Regions from separate parts of the Peribacillus sp. FSL K6-5616 genome, predicted to be linked through region 1. Evidence: riboswitches for the same ligand, from Rfam matches in the RefSeq annotation. Region 1 holds a riboswitch; the other holds the start of a gene.

Region 1 (7,233 bases):
AACATGATAATCGATTGACGAATACCCTGATCTATTTAGGGGGGGCCATCTTCAATTTGATCAGCATGCTGATCATATATAGCTTAGTGTATCAGAATATCCTGGACAGCTCGGTAATCTGGTATCAATTTATCTATTTTTCTTTTTATATTATGTTTTTCTCCCTGTTTCCGATGTATTTCTCGGACGGATCGCCTAGTGATGGGAAGGCTGCGGAATTAGCCTTGAGGAATAAGCTGGAAGATAGGGTGACGGATGATATATTCATGAAGAAAATGGAGGATGAAGATGATAGCTGCAAGTAAAAAGGGAACGTGCAGATGGCCGTTCTTTTTTTTGCCTTTCCTTAGTACGCAATTACTGAAAAAAGGCATCTGTATACATCCTAAAAGGTTGTATCAGATGCCCGATGAATTAATGGTTAAAATGGATATTCGCGATAGTGAGTTTGAAGGGAAATCCATTTCGTAACAGTGAATTCTTCGACAATCCATGGGCTTCCGAATCTGCCTAAACCACTCATTTTGTTCCCGCCGAATGGTATGTTCGTTCCATCATTAACGGTTTGATCATTGATGTGTGTCATTCCGCTGTCGATTTGTAACCCTAAGCGTTCGCCCTTTTCCAGATCAGAAGTGAAGATAGCCGAACTTAAACCATAAATGGTGTCATTGGCGATATCAATGGCTTCTTCATCCGTTTCTGTTCGAATGATGGACACGACAGGAGAAAACATTTCTGTTTGTGCGATTTTATCCGAGTTCTGTACATCCCGGAAAATAGTTGGTGTCAGCACATTGCTAATGCGTTTTCCCTCAAGTGCAACATTGACCCCGGCAGCTTTAGTTTCCTCGATGATTTGTTGTACTTTTTCTAATTGACGCTCGTTGACAAGTGGTCCAATGATTGTTTTAGGATCTAATTGGTCACCAAATGGAAGAGCTTTTGCACGTTCAACGAATTTTGCAGTAAAGTCTTCGTAAAGGTCTTTATGCACGATTATGCGGTTAATGCACATGCAAATCTGTCCTTGGTGAATGTACTTCCCGAAGATTGCAGCATCAACGGCACGGTCCACATCTGCATCAGATAATACAATGAAAGGATTATTACCGCCGAGCTCCAGCGCAACTCGTTTTAGGTTTTTCCCTGCAATGGCCCCGATGTGCTGTCCTACAGGAGTAGAGCCTGTGAAGCTGATTAATTTAGGAATCGGGTTTGTCAGCATGCCATCACCGATTTCTTCCAGGTCAGTAAGGATCATATTAAAGACCCCTTTTGGAAGACCGGCATATTCAAATGCTGCAGCGATGATGATTCCTCCAGTAAATCCAACTTGAACGTCCGGTTTATGAACGACTGCATTTCCTAATGCAATGGCTGGTGCGATGGTTCTCATTGACAAGTTCATCGGAAAGTTAAACGGAGATATTGAAGAGATAACTCCTAGTGGCAGACGATGTATATGATTGACTTTATGCTCTATAGCTGACGGAACTTCATGCATTTGATATATTTCATCCACCATGTTAGTAGATTCTCCGACTATTTCCATAGTAAGCTGAAATTCAACGTTTGCTTTAATAAGCGATCCACCTGTTTCACGGGAAATCATTTCAACGATTTCATTCCGGTTTTCCTGCAGGAATTCACCAACTTTAAGCAGGACCTGACGACGTTTTTCGGCTGATGTTTTTGCCCAACCTTTTTGAGCATTCTTTGCTATTTCAAATGATTCTTCGAGCTGTTTTGATGTAGCCAAGCTCACATTTGAAATCACGGCATTATTGTATGGGTTTAAAATATTATATCTGCGTTGACTTAAGCCTTCCATCCATTCCCCATTGATGAAGCTTTTGTTTAAATCCTTGAATTTCTCCATTTTGAACACCCCTTTATGTTGTAAACAAATATATTTTACTGCTGTTTGTATCATATTTAAAATATCTATATAATTAAGTTTATATACGATATACATATATATCAGAGGTGCCAATATGGATATTAGACAATTACGATATTTTCTCATTCTTGCAGAAGAAGGCCAGGTTTCCCGTGCAGCCAAAAAGTTGAATATGTCACAGCCGCCATTAAGCCAGCAGCTCCGCCTTATGGAAGAAGAATTAGGGACTACTTTACTTGAGCGAAAAAGGAACGGTAAAAGTATGGAGTTGACCGAAGCTGGGAGGGTACTTTACGAGAAGGCTAAGGATATGCTGCAATATTTCGAGGACTCCTTGCTCGAAGTGAAGGAAACGGGTGAGGGAATTAAAGGTACACTTTCAGTAGGTTCCGTACTTGCGTATATGTCTTATTTACCTGATAAAATTAATAGTTTCAAGAAAAAATATCCTTCCGTTTCCTTTAAAATATTCGCAGGAGATCCATATGAAATAAGTAATTATTTGGAGAATCAGGATATCGAACTTGCCATTGTTCATTTACCTGTCGAGATGAAGGGTCTTTCCAGTTTGAACTTAGGACAAGTGCCGAATGTTTTTGTTGTACCTGAGGATTGGGACAGCTTCACTTCGAAGGATAGGGTTCATTTAAAGGATATTGAAAACATCCCATTGCTTTTAGTGCATAGGGAAAAAGGACCAGGGATTTACGAGGAAATTATCGAGGAATTTAAAAAGCGGGAAATACAGCTAAATATTTTATGCGAATGCCATGATGTAAATGTTCTGCTTTCTCTGGTTGCAGCTGGAGTTGGGGCGAGTATTGTTCCGAAATCAGCTGTTTCACCCCATATTTTAAAAGGAGTGAAAGTGCTGGATATTATCGATTCTTCAATTCAATCGAATATAGCCTTGGTTTTTAGACAAGATCGTTATCTTTCCAAAACGGCAAAACATTTTATTGAGTTGTTTTGAAGAAAAGCTAGGCCTTCCTAATGCCTAGCTTTTACTTTACATTTAAGGATGAATCATTCCCATACTTCTTTTGCTAAATCAACGACGAATTTCAGTTTTTCCCATTGCTGTGCTTCGGTTAGCTTGTTGCCGTGATGTGTGGAGGCGAAGCCGCATTGGGGGCTTAAGCATAATTGTTCGAGCGGAACGAAGTGTGAGGCTTCTTTAATGCGTGCCTTAACAGCTTCCTTGTCCTCGATTTCCCCATTTTTTGAAGTGACGACACCCAGTACGACCCGTGCACCGCCATTTGGAATGTATTTCAAGGGTTTGAAATCCCCTGAGCGTTGATCATCATATTCCAAGAAGAATCCATCCACTTTTTCTTTTGCCAATAAAGTTGGGGCGATACGGGCATAGCTTCCTTCAAACGCCCATGTCGACTGGTAGTTTCCGCGACATAGGTGGGTAGTGACGATAAGGTCTTCTGGTTTGCCTTCCAATGCGCCATTAATGACCCGAAGTGCAAGATCAATTAATTGTTCCCTCGTATATTTTCCATCCTTGAACTGGAAATCCGGAGCTGAAAGTCTGGCAATATATACATCATCCAATTGAAGATAACGCACACCTGCTTCATAAAAGGCTTTCAAAGCATGCTGATAGGCTTTGATGATATCATTTGCATAGTCTTCGATATCAGGGTAGACGTCTTCATTATGAATGCCTGCAGCAAATAATTGATTCGGACTGGGAATGGTTTGCTTGGCAACGGCACGTCCGTTCACGATTTTATTCAATTCAATGAAATCACGAATGAAGGGATGTTCAGGGTTGAATGAAACCTTCCCGGTATTGCGAACATTATATCTCTCTGTTTCGGCACCATCGAATGTGAGGCCTTTTTCAGTTACATATCCCTCGATGCCATTTAAATGTTCGAGGAAGTCAAAGTGCCACCATGTTCGTCTGAACTCACCGTCCGTAACGGACTCTAAACCAACTTCAATTTGTTTATCGACGATCCGTTTGATTTCTTCGGTTTCAATTTCACGAAGCCGCTCAGCTGAAATGGTACCTTCCTTAAAGTCCTTTCTGGCAATATGTAAACGTTCCGGTCTTAATAAACTTCCGACGTGGTCCGCCCTGAATGGTGCTTTCGTTAATGTGATTGACATGTTGATTCCTTCTTTCCTTTTAAAAATAAAAAACCTCTTCTTAAAAATAAGAAGAGGTGTTGGCAATAAAGCTATATACTCTTCTTATCTTCAAGTTTTTACACTCCTGGAATTAGCACAGTACAAGATCAGTCTGTTGCTGAGGCATCAAAGGGCCAGTCCCTCCACCTCTCTGGATAAGAGTTGTCTATTAAATTAACTATGACTATACAGGTAGTTTTTATGAAGGTCAAGGGGTGGAGGTGGAATATTTCGAATATACCGTTTATTAACCCGGGCTGAAATGTTAACGGCATCAGGGAATCCGGCATATGCTTTGAGTGTGGAGGGGATGCAAGGATGAGTCCATTCAAAAATGGCATACCGTTTACGGTAACTGAAGCCATGATAGAGAGAATCATAAAAATGAAATCATCTGGTCAGGATATTAAAGTCGAGATTACGCCAAGGCATATTGTGCTTTCCGGTACGATGGAAGTGAAAAAAATGATGTTTAAGAAAAACGTGGCTTTCCGGATTACATTAAAACCGGTTCATGTGGAAAAAAGAACGATTTCATTCGAATTAGTGGAAATGGAACCCATTGACAGGAATTTCATCAACCAAAGGATATTTAACAGACCGCCATTTTTTGAATATGAAAAAAGAGCAATCAAAATGAATGTTAATGCTTGGAGCATCGTGAGGAAAATTCCGATTGGCACAATTAAATCGTATGAACTCGCCGAAGGTGCATTGAAAATGAAACTTTCTATATGATTTAAGGGGATATTTTACATATATCCTTAGCCGTAACCTATAAAGGGTTTGCCAGGTATGATAGTGTTAAGATGACATGGTTCATGAAAAAATGTGTTTGATAAATCAAGCTCTTTAAAATATACTAAATGACTTGAAGTTTTGAGTTTTTCTGGGAATGAGGAGGATAATGATGGATCAGAAGATTTTGCCTGCTTCAGCAAGCATGAAGGATTTCGAAAGATTTCTAGAAAGTTCCTATGAAATAGGTGTGTTTCTTGATTTGCATATCTCACAATTGAAAAATGTAAGTATGATGGCAAAGCAGCATAATAAGAAAATGATTTATCATGTCGATTTGATCCATGGCATAAGAAGTGATGAGTACGCGACGGAATTCATTTGTCAGGAATATAACCCCTATGGGCTGATTTCGACTAAATCAAGCGTTATATTGAAGGCGAAGCAAAAGGGGGTCATTGCCATCCAGCGAATCTTTTTAATAGACTCACATGCGCTTGAGAAAAGTTATAAGCTGGTGCAGAAAACAAAGCCGGATTATATCGAAGTATTGCCGGGCGCCATGCCATGGATGATAAAAGAAGTGAAGGAACGATTGCAGACACCGATTTTTGCAGGCGGCCTCATACGTACTTCGGATGAAGTCCTGAATGCCCTTGATGCAGGGGCATCGTCAATCACCACTTCAAAAACGGAATTATGGGATATCGTCTAATAGGGAAAAATTGAAAAAAATTACAGAAAAATAGATTAATTTCTCACAAATTATTGACAGCGTTTTCATAACCTAGTATATTTTACAGTACAAGTTAATATATGTGACGGAGACTAGGAGATTCACAACAGATCTATTCATAATTTTTTTATGAAGATAGTTCTGCTGTGGATCTCCTTTTATTTGTTGGCAAGGTTTAAAAAATTATCAGGGGAGGGTTTTATCATGACTCCATTTTGGGGAGAAGTGTTAGGCACGATGATTTTAGTTTTATTCGGAGCAGGTATTGGGGCAGGTTCATCCTTAAAGGGTTCCTATGCAAAAGATGCCGGCTGGATCGTTATCACGATTGCATGGGGATTGGCTGTTACCATGGGTGTTTTTGCAGTGGGGTCCATAAGCGGGGCGCATTTAAACCCGGCGGTCACAGTTGGGTTTGCCATTATTGGAGAATTTCCATGGAGTGATGTGCCCGGTTACATCGTTGCCCAGATGATTGGCGCGATACTCGGCGCAACTCTAGTATTCCTGCACTATTTGCCACACTGGAAAGCTACGGATGATCCAGGGGCGAAGCTTGGTGTGTTCGCGACTTCACCTGCAATCCCGCACACATTTTCAAATCTACTAAGTGAGATGATTGGAACTTTCATCCTTATTCTTGGTCTATTATTTATAGGGGCCAATGATTTTACAGAGGGTCTAAACCCATTCGCAGTAGGGTTATTGATTGTCGTGATCGGGATGTCACTTGGGGGAACGACAGGATACGCCATTAACCCGGCCCGCGACCTGGGGCCGCGCATCGCTCACTTTTTGCTGCCGATACCTGGTAAAGGCAATTCCAACTGGGGCTATTCATGGATTCCGGTCGTTGGACCGATTGTAGGGGGTTCACTTGGTGCCGTTTGTTATAAAGCATTTTTTATGGGGGAAATAACGGCAGGATTTTGGTCTGTTATGGGTGCAAGCCTGGTACTATTGATAGTAGCCTATGCTTTTGGTAAAAAACAGTCAAATGAAATGGATAGCAGAAATATCGCTAGTTAATTAAAAGGGGGCATACACAATGGAAAAATACATTTTATCATTAGATCAAGGAACAACAAGTTCTAGGGCGATTTTATTTAATGAAAAGGGGGAAATCGTCCATTCCTCCCAAAAGGAATTCACACAGCATTTCCCTAAACCAGGCTGGGTCGAGCATAACGCCAATGAGATTTGGGGATCGATCCTGGCGGTGATTGCCGGTGTACTATCTGAATCCGGTGTAAAACCAGAGCAAATTGCCGGTATCGGGATCACCAATCAGCGTGAAACGGCAGTCGTTTGGGATAAGGAAACAGGTACACCTGTCTATAATGCGATTGTATGGCAGTCCAGGCAAACAAGTGGAATCTGTGATGAGTTGAAGGAAAAGGGACTTAATGATTTATTCCGGGATAAAACGGGATTGTTGATAGATGCCTATTTTTCCGGAACGAAAGTGAAATGGATCCTCGATAATGTGGAAGGGGCAAGGCAAAAGGCAGATGAAGGCAAGCTGTTATTCGGTACCATCGATACTTGGCTGATCTGGAAGCTATCAGGAGGCAAGGCTCATGTAACGGACTATTCCAATGCATCCCGGACATTGATGTACAATATCCATGAACTGAAATGGGATGAAGAACTGCTTGAGATATTGACTGTACCAAAGTCGATGCTGCCGGAAGTGAGGCCTTCC
Region 2 (7,233 bases), 530 kb from region 1:
AAACGCCTCTATGCATTCCCATTGGTTTATCTCAGGATTAGAAAAACTAGCGCCGGCCGTGCAGAAGTAATTAAGTCAACATATTCATTGTTGGCTTTTTTGCTAATATACGAAGGAATGTTGGATAGGGGTTGTTAAGATATTTTAGATCAAGAGGTTAAATGTTAAAATGGAAAGACTTATATATTAAAGGAGACAACTATTTTGGAAGCCAAATGTATTACATTCTATGAATTTGGGGATCCGCAAACGGTTTTAAAAGTTGAAAATAAATGTATTCAAAAACCTTTCGAGGGGGAAGTCCTTGTTCGGATGATCACACGTCCCATTAATCCGTCTGACTTGCTGCCCATTCGCGGTGCCTATTCCCACAGAATCCCCTTGCCTTCCATACCTGGTTATGAAGGGGTCGGCATTGTTGAAGAGGTGGGTCCAGCAGTTTCGAAAGAGCTGATAGGCAAGCGTGTTCTGCCTTTGCGCGGTGAAGGGACCTGGCAGGATTATGTTAAAACATCAGCGGAGCTGGCGATCGTCATTCCGGATTCGATTGAAGATCATATAGCAGCGCAATTATATATAAACCCGATAACCGCATGGCTTATCAGTACAGAAGTATTAACTTTGAAACCGGATGATGTATTACTCGTAAATGCTTGCGGATCTTCCATTGGCCGTATACTCGCCCAGTTATCCAAGATTCTTGGATTTAAGCTGATTGCTGTAACGAGAAACGATAAGTATACGGAAGAACTGCTTGAACTTGGTGCGTCATATGTGATCGATACGTCCCGATCATCATTGCAGGATACAGTGATGGAAATGACGAATGGGCGCGGCGCGAAAGCGGCCATAGATTCAGTGGGCGGCATCGATGGTTCAGAACTGGCTTTTTGTGTACGGCCTAATGGCATCTTATTAACGATTGGCCTTTTATCAGGACAGTCTGTGAATTGGGCGAAAATTTCACAAAGGACAAAAGTGGATGTTAGAATGTTTCATCTTCGGCATTGGAATCAGCAGGCTTCCGTTCGAACTTGGCATGAAACATTTAACCTTTTGATGGGGTTCATTGCAGATGAAAAGTTGAAGTTCATGATGCCGGATTCCCACTACAGCCTTCAAGATGTTCAAGAAGCGATTATTGTCACGAGCAATAAAGGGAAGATATTTTTAAGCAGCTGATTTCGCAAAGGATAACCACTTAATTGAAGGAAGCATTCATCTTGGTGCTCTTCCAATAGGTTCCTAAGGTAAAGTGAAATGGCCCCTGATAATATGGAATTACTTGATTACCTGTAAGGTGCTAGTTTAGAATGCGGAATAGGACATGTTGATACTGATACGACTTTGGAGGAAATACTTATGAAAACAATATATGTGGATGCTACATTTTTTACGATGGACAAGGAAAACCAAATCATTGAAAACGGCATGATGATTGTACAAGATCATACCATATCCTACATCGGCCAGCATGATGAACAACAATTGGCAGATGCAGATCAAGTGGTCAACCTTGGCGGGAAATGGATCATGCCAGGCCTTGTGAATGCCCATTCGCATATTGTAATGACCCTTTTACGCGGTATCGGGGACGATATGCTGCTGAAGCCATGGCTTGAAACGAAAATATGGCCGATCGAAAGCCAGTTTACAACGGAAATCGCCTCTGTAAGTTCACAGCTAGGCATTATGGAAATGATGAAATCAGGAACCACGACATTTTCGGATATGTTCAATCCTAAGGGAATAGATGCCGGTGCTGTCATGGAGACGATAGGCGAAACAGGAATGCGCGGAGCCTTTTCCTATACAATCTTCAGCTTGGGTACCGAAAATGACCAGAAAGCGAACCTCATGGGGGCTGAGCAGTTTTCAAAAAACTATAAAGCATTTGCCGATGGCCGCCTGACTACCATGGTCGCACCGCATAGCCCATACGCCTGCACACCTGAAGCGATCATGGAAAGTGCACGAATTGCAAAAGAGAATGATTTGATGGTGCACATCCACGTATCGGAAACGGACTTTGAAATCCTCGACATCGAAAAACGGTACGGATCCCGTCCTGTCGAGCACCTTCGCCGTCTAGGCCTGTTCGATCAGCCTACAGTGATGGCACATGGAGTGGTCCTTAATGATGAAGAGCGGGCGATCCTAAAACAGCATGATGTTCGCGTTGCCCATAATCCGATCAGTAATCTGAAGCTCGGATCTGGGATAGCCGATGTCGTCAGCCTTCTTGATGCAGGCATTAAAGTGGGAGTGGCAACAGATGGCGTCGCCTCCAATAACAACTTCGATATGTTCGAAGAAATGAGGACAGCCGCATTGCTGCAAAAAGGAATGTATAAGGATGCCACAAAATTCCCTGCCCAAACAGCACTCGCCATGGCCACAAGAATGGGCGCCGAAGCGATAGGCATGGGTCACACAGGATTACTGGAAGCTGGTAAAAAAGCGGATTTCATCACCATTTACCCATATAACAAAGAACACCTGCAGCCACTGAGTGAAGCCTATTCGCACCTGCTTTATGCAGCACGCGGAAATGACGTATGTGATGTATACATTGATGGCAAAATGGTCGTGAAAGATGGCCGCTGCTTAACGATCGATGAAGAAAAAGTAATCGCCGAAACCAATCGTCTGCAAGGAACCCTATCACGATAACACTGATGGGAGAACAACCGGATGCACAGAAGAAAGGAGCTGCCATTTGCAGCTCCTTTTTTTTATTGGGGTGGGAGTAATATGGCAGTAAAAAAGGAATGGCCGCTAGTATCGTGGAATAAATTATTTTTAACACTTAGAAATCCGTTGTGAGTCCAGTTACGAAGTAAGCCAGCTAAAAATAGTAATATAATGGGGACGGCAAAAACGGTTAAAAACGAGATAATGCCGCTGACCGCAAGATGAGCCAACTGCTAATCAGCAAGCAGCTGGATAAAAAAACTTAAATCGCATGGTTCATGAATTACTGAAAATCTACGTATTAATTATTCACGATTTTCCTATTTGGTTTCTTCGAGGGAAATGGTTGAAAAAGGAGGATAAGATGAATGGACAGGGAATCTTCATTATTAAAAGAGCATTTGTATCAGCTGGAGGAGAAATTGTTAAAATCTGAAGTTCGTACATCTCCAGAAGTACTTTCATCATTATTGAAAGATGATTTCTTTGAGTTCGGCAGTTCAGGTAACATATGGACAAAAAGTGATTTTATGGGGCAAGAGGGAGCCGGAGCGGTGAACATGACACTAAGTCAATTTGAGATGCATCCATTGTCTGATGATACCGTGCTAACTACATACCGGATTTTTGATGAAGATAAGCTGGAACATACCTTAAGAAGTTCAATTTGGAAGTGTGCGAATGGAAGATGGCAAATGTTTTTTCATCAAGGCACAAAAACAAAAGGGCTCCTTTATGCCCTTTTTTTTTATGAAAAAGAAAGTTTTCCCTGCTTGAAAACTATTTCACTAAAATGATAGGGGTGGATGAAGTTGATCTTTCGGACCATTGATACGGACAAAGATAAAGATACTATCATTAATTTCCGGAAAGATTCCTTTGTTGTAAGTTTTGGAACTGATGCTGGTTTGGGAGATGAACATGCATATCTGCAACGAATGGAAGAAAGGGTCCGCAAATTTCCGGATGGACAGGTGATCATTGAAAAGGACCAAGAACCGATTGGACAAATGGAACTTCAAATTCGGGAGTATGAAGGAACTGAAATTGGCTATGTGAATCTATTTTATCTTATTCCCGAATACCGCAGTAAAGGCCTTGGCAAGGAATTGGTTCGCTACGCAGAAAACTTTTTCAGGCAATTTAATGTATCCGAATATCACTTAAGGGTTTCTCCGGATAATCAAAGGGCGATTTCTTTATATACGAATTCAGGCATGGTGAAGATAAGGGAAGAAAATGAAAAATACCCTGTATGGAGAATGAGTAAATCATTATATTAATATAATTAAAAAGTATCGATTCACTATACTATGAAACTATTTATCGCGATGAAAAATATGGTTGACTTTAGTGGAATTAGAATATATAGTGAAGGACATAATTAAATATAACGTTAATTCTTATCAAGAGATGTGGAGGGACTTGGCCCTATGATACCTCGGCAGCGGGTTTTTACTTTTGTAAAAATACTGTGCTAATTCCAACGGACGAAAGTTTGAAAGATAAGAAGGAGCTTTTCTTAGATAATTAATTTTAAGAGTTTACTCTTTTTTATGTCTAAAAGAGGCCTCTTCTGTCTGATGACGGAAGAGGCCTCTTTTGTTAATTCAAAATGTATATGGTTATTTGGAGAATTGGTGCAATTACTCGTGAATTTCGCAGATTTACTCGTGAGTTTGGTGCAATTACTCGTGAATTTCGCAGATTTACTCGTGAGTTTGGTGCATTTACTCGTGAATTTTGCAGATTTACTCGTGAGTTTGACAGAATTTAACCCTATCATTATGAAGCGTTGCAAAGCTCTTCTCTCTGGATAAGGAATTCGTACAAATAAACAGCATGGGGGGAGATTGGATGATTGAGTTTCAAGGTGTTAAAAAGGTTTATCAAACAAAGAAACAGACTGTCGAGGCTTTGAAGGGCATTGATTTGACAGTGGAAAAGGGGGATATATTCGGGGTAGTCGGTTATAGCGGGGCCGGAAAGAGTACGTTGATCAGGTTGGTCAATTTGCTTGAACATCCTTCAGATGGTTCGGTGGTTGTTGGGGGCAAGGATTTAACCAAATTAAGCCCGAAGGAATTACGGGCAGAAAAGAAAAAAATCGGGATGATCTTTCAGCATTTCAACTTACTAAACTCAAAAACTGTTTTTGATAATATTGCCATGCCGCTGGTTTTATCGGGAACTCCGGCTAAGGAAATCAAAGAACGTGTAGGCGAGCTATTGGAGTTCGTTGGCTTATCGAGCAAAGCAAAGAGTTATCCGGAACAATTATCCGGCGGGCAAAAGCAGCGGATCGGCATTGCGAGGGCATTGGCTACGAATCCATCGATCTTATTGTGTGATGAAGCTACGTCGGCATTGGATCCACAAACAACGAGTGCAGTTCTGCAGCTCTTAAAAAAAATTAATAAAGAATACAATATCACCATTTTGCTAATCACTCATGAGATGTCTGTCATTCGGGAAATTTGCAATAAGGTAGCGGTCATGGAGGGCGGCTGCGTCGTTGAACAAGGTTCGGTTTTCGAAGTTTTTGCCAAGCCGCAAACGGATATTGCAAAAAACTTCGTGAGAACGGTCATACATGACGAAATTCCACAAAGTTTCTTAAAAAGCATAGGGTCCCATATCCCGATTATTTGGAAAATTAATTTTATTGGAACTACTTCGGGTACTCCTTTACTTTCAACCATCTCGAAGAAATATGATGTTCATTTAAGTGTCTTATCAGCCAATATTTCTGAAATCCAAGAAACGCCTTTCGGGAATTTGATCATCGAAGTAACGGGGAGCAAAAATGAGGTCGACAAGGCTTATCAATATATTAAAGATGAGGGGATTCTCGTCCAGGAGGTGCAAGTATAAATGGGTAATACGCTTTGGGGAATGGAAATAACGGCAGACCAGCTGTCGACAGCTTTCGGTGACACACTTTATATGGTAGCCATCTCATTGATATTTTCCGGATTGATCGGGCTTCCGCTCGGTATCCTGCTTGTCATTACAAGAAAGGGTCACATCCTGGAGAATAAATGGATTTTTAATGTATTGAACCCGATCATCAATATCCTGCGGTCCGTTCCTTTCATCATCTTGCTTGTAGCACTCATTCCGTTTACAAGAATGATTGTCGGCAGTGCAATCGGAACGAATGCGGCCATTGTTCCGCTAATCTTTTACGCGGCTCCTTATATTGCACGGCTTGTGGAAAACTCGCTGTTGGAAGTGGACAAAGGGATCATCGAGGCAGCTCAGGCGATGGGGGCGACAACATGGCAAATCATTTACCGCTTTTTGATTCCCGAGGGACTTAGTTCGTTAATCCTGACATTTACAACAGCGACAATCGGGCTTGTTGGATCTACGGCGATGGCAGGTGCCGTCGGTGCAGGCGGGGTCGGGGATTTAGCCTTGGCTTACGGTTACCAAAGGTTCGATACGATGACGATGATCGTCACAGTGGCGGCGCTCGTGATCATCGTTCAATTATTGCAATCCACCGGGAATTTTGTTTCAAGAAAAATCAGAAGAAGATAAAACTAACAGGAGGCAGGAAAAATGAAAAAAATCTTATTAACGATCATGGTATTGGCATTGGCCATCGTGGCTGCAGCATGCGGGAACAAAGAGGGTGCTTCAGGGAGTTCGGATGATGTGAAAACAGTGAAAGTCGGTGTCAGTAGCGGGGATACGAGAACATGGGAATACATTGTCGATTTGGCGAAAGAGGACGGACTTAATATCGAACTGGTCACTTTCAATGATTATATCCAACCAAACCTTGCGTTAAGCGAAGGTGAAATTGATGCCAATTCATTCCAAACGGTCGCCTATTTTGATGAATTCGTTCAAGATCAAAATCTGAAATTGGAGGCCATCGGGTCGACTGTCATTGCACCTATGGGCCTTTATTCGAAAAAACATAAAAGTCTCAAAGATCTTCCGGATGATGCTACGGTAGCCGTTCCGAATGAAGCAACAAACTTTGGCCGTGCACTGCTCCTGCTTCAGGAAGCTGGATTGATTACATTGAAAGAAGAATTCAATGGATCGGGATCATTGGAAATCATTAAGGAAAATCCGAAAAACCTGAAAATCCAGCCTGTTGCTGCCGGCAATACACCGCGTCTATTGGATGATGCCGATGCTTCAGCCATCAATAATAACTTTGCCGTCGAAGCAGGCCTTACATTAAAAGATTCTTTATTCCATGAAAGTAAAACGGCGAAACCATATATTAATATCATTGCAGTTAAAAAGGGTAATGCCGATCGTCCTGAGCTGCAAAAATTAGTGGAGCTTTATCAATCGAAAGAAGTGGAAGCGTTCATTGAAAAAACGTTTAAAGGAAACACCATTCCTGCCTATGTTTCTGTAGATGAATTAGTGAATTACCAGGATGCATGGACAAAACCAGCTAATGAAAAGTAATGGATGTATTCAAGAAAAAGGGGAGATTAAGACATGGCGAGAGAATCAGTGCTGAAGCAGCATAAGCAAATCATTGAAGACCATATCGACCTTCATTCC

Evidence for each region. Region 1 has a riboswitch for S-adenosylmethionine ahead of MHB45_RS21805 (5-methyltetrahydropteroyltriglutamate--homocysteine S-methyltransferase). Riboswitches for the same ligand answer to the same signal wherever they lie in the genome.
Region 2: another riboswitch for S-adenosylmethionine. It lies ahead of MHB45_RS19115 (hypothetical protein); the one in region 1 lies ahead of MHB45_RS21805 (5-methyltetrahydropteroyltriglutamate--homocysteine S-methyltransferase).

The regions. Positions count from the first base shown of each region.
Region 1 covers NZ_JBBOYT010000001.1:4,481,200-4,488,432, reverse strand. The annotation lists gene MHB45_RS21820 (membrane protein) at 1-305, shown strand, start outside; gene MHB45_RS21815 (aldehyde dehydrogenase family protein) at 422-1,882, opposite strand; gene MHB45_RS21810 (LysR family transcriptional regulator) at 1,998-2,876, shown strand; gene MHB45_RS21805 (5-methyltetrahydropteroyltriglutamate--homocysteine S-methyltransferase) at 2,930-4,033, opposite strand; SAM riboswitch class I at 4,115-4,216, opposite strand; gene MHB45_RS21800 (hypothetical protein) at 4,373-4,792, shown strand; gene MHB45_RS21795 (glycerol-3-phosphate responsive antiterminator) at 4,965-5,507, shown strand; gene MHB45_RS21790 (MIP/aquaporin family protein) at 5,733-6,557, shown strand; gene glpK (glycerol kinase GlpK) at 6,577-7,233, shown strand, end outside.
Region 2 covers NZ_JBBOYT010000001.1:3,948,794-3,956,026, reverse strand. The annotation lists gene MHB45_RS19140 (ABC transporter ATP-binding protein) at 1-41, shown strand, start outside; gene MHB45_RS19135 (zinc-dependent alcohol dehydrogenase family protein) at 205-1,182, shown strand; gene MHB45_RS19130 (amidohydrolase family protein) at 1,363-2,673, shown strand; gene MHB45_RS19125 (nuclear transport factor 2 family protein) at 3,063-3,491, shown strand; gene MHB45_RS19120 (GNAT family N-acetyltransferase) at 3,501-3,977, shown strand; SAM riboswitch class I at 4,095-4,206, shown strand; gene MHB45_RS19115 (hypothetical protein) at 4,251-4,514, shown strand; gene MHB45_RS19110 (methionine ABC transporter ATP-binding protein) at 4,552-5,568, shown strand; gene MHB45_RS19105 (methionine ABC transporter permease) at 5,590-6,240, shown strand; gene MHB45_RS19100 (MetQ/NlpA family ABC transporter substrate-binding protein) at 6,262-7,134, shown strand; gene MHB45_RS19095 (M20 family metallopeptidase) at 7,168-7,233, shown strand, end outside.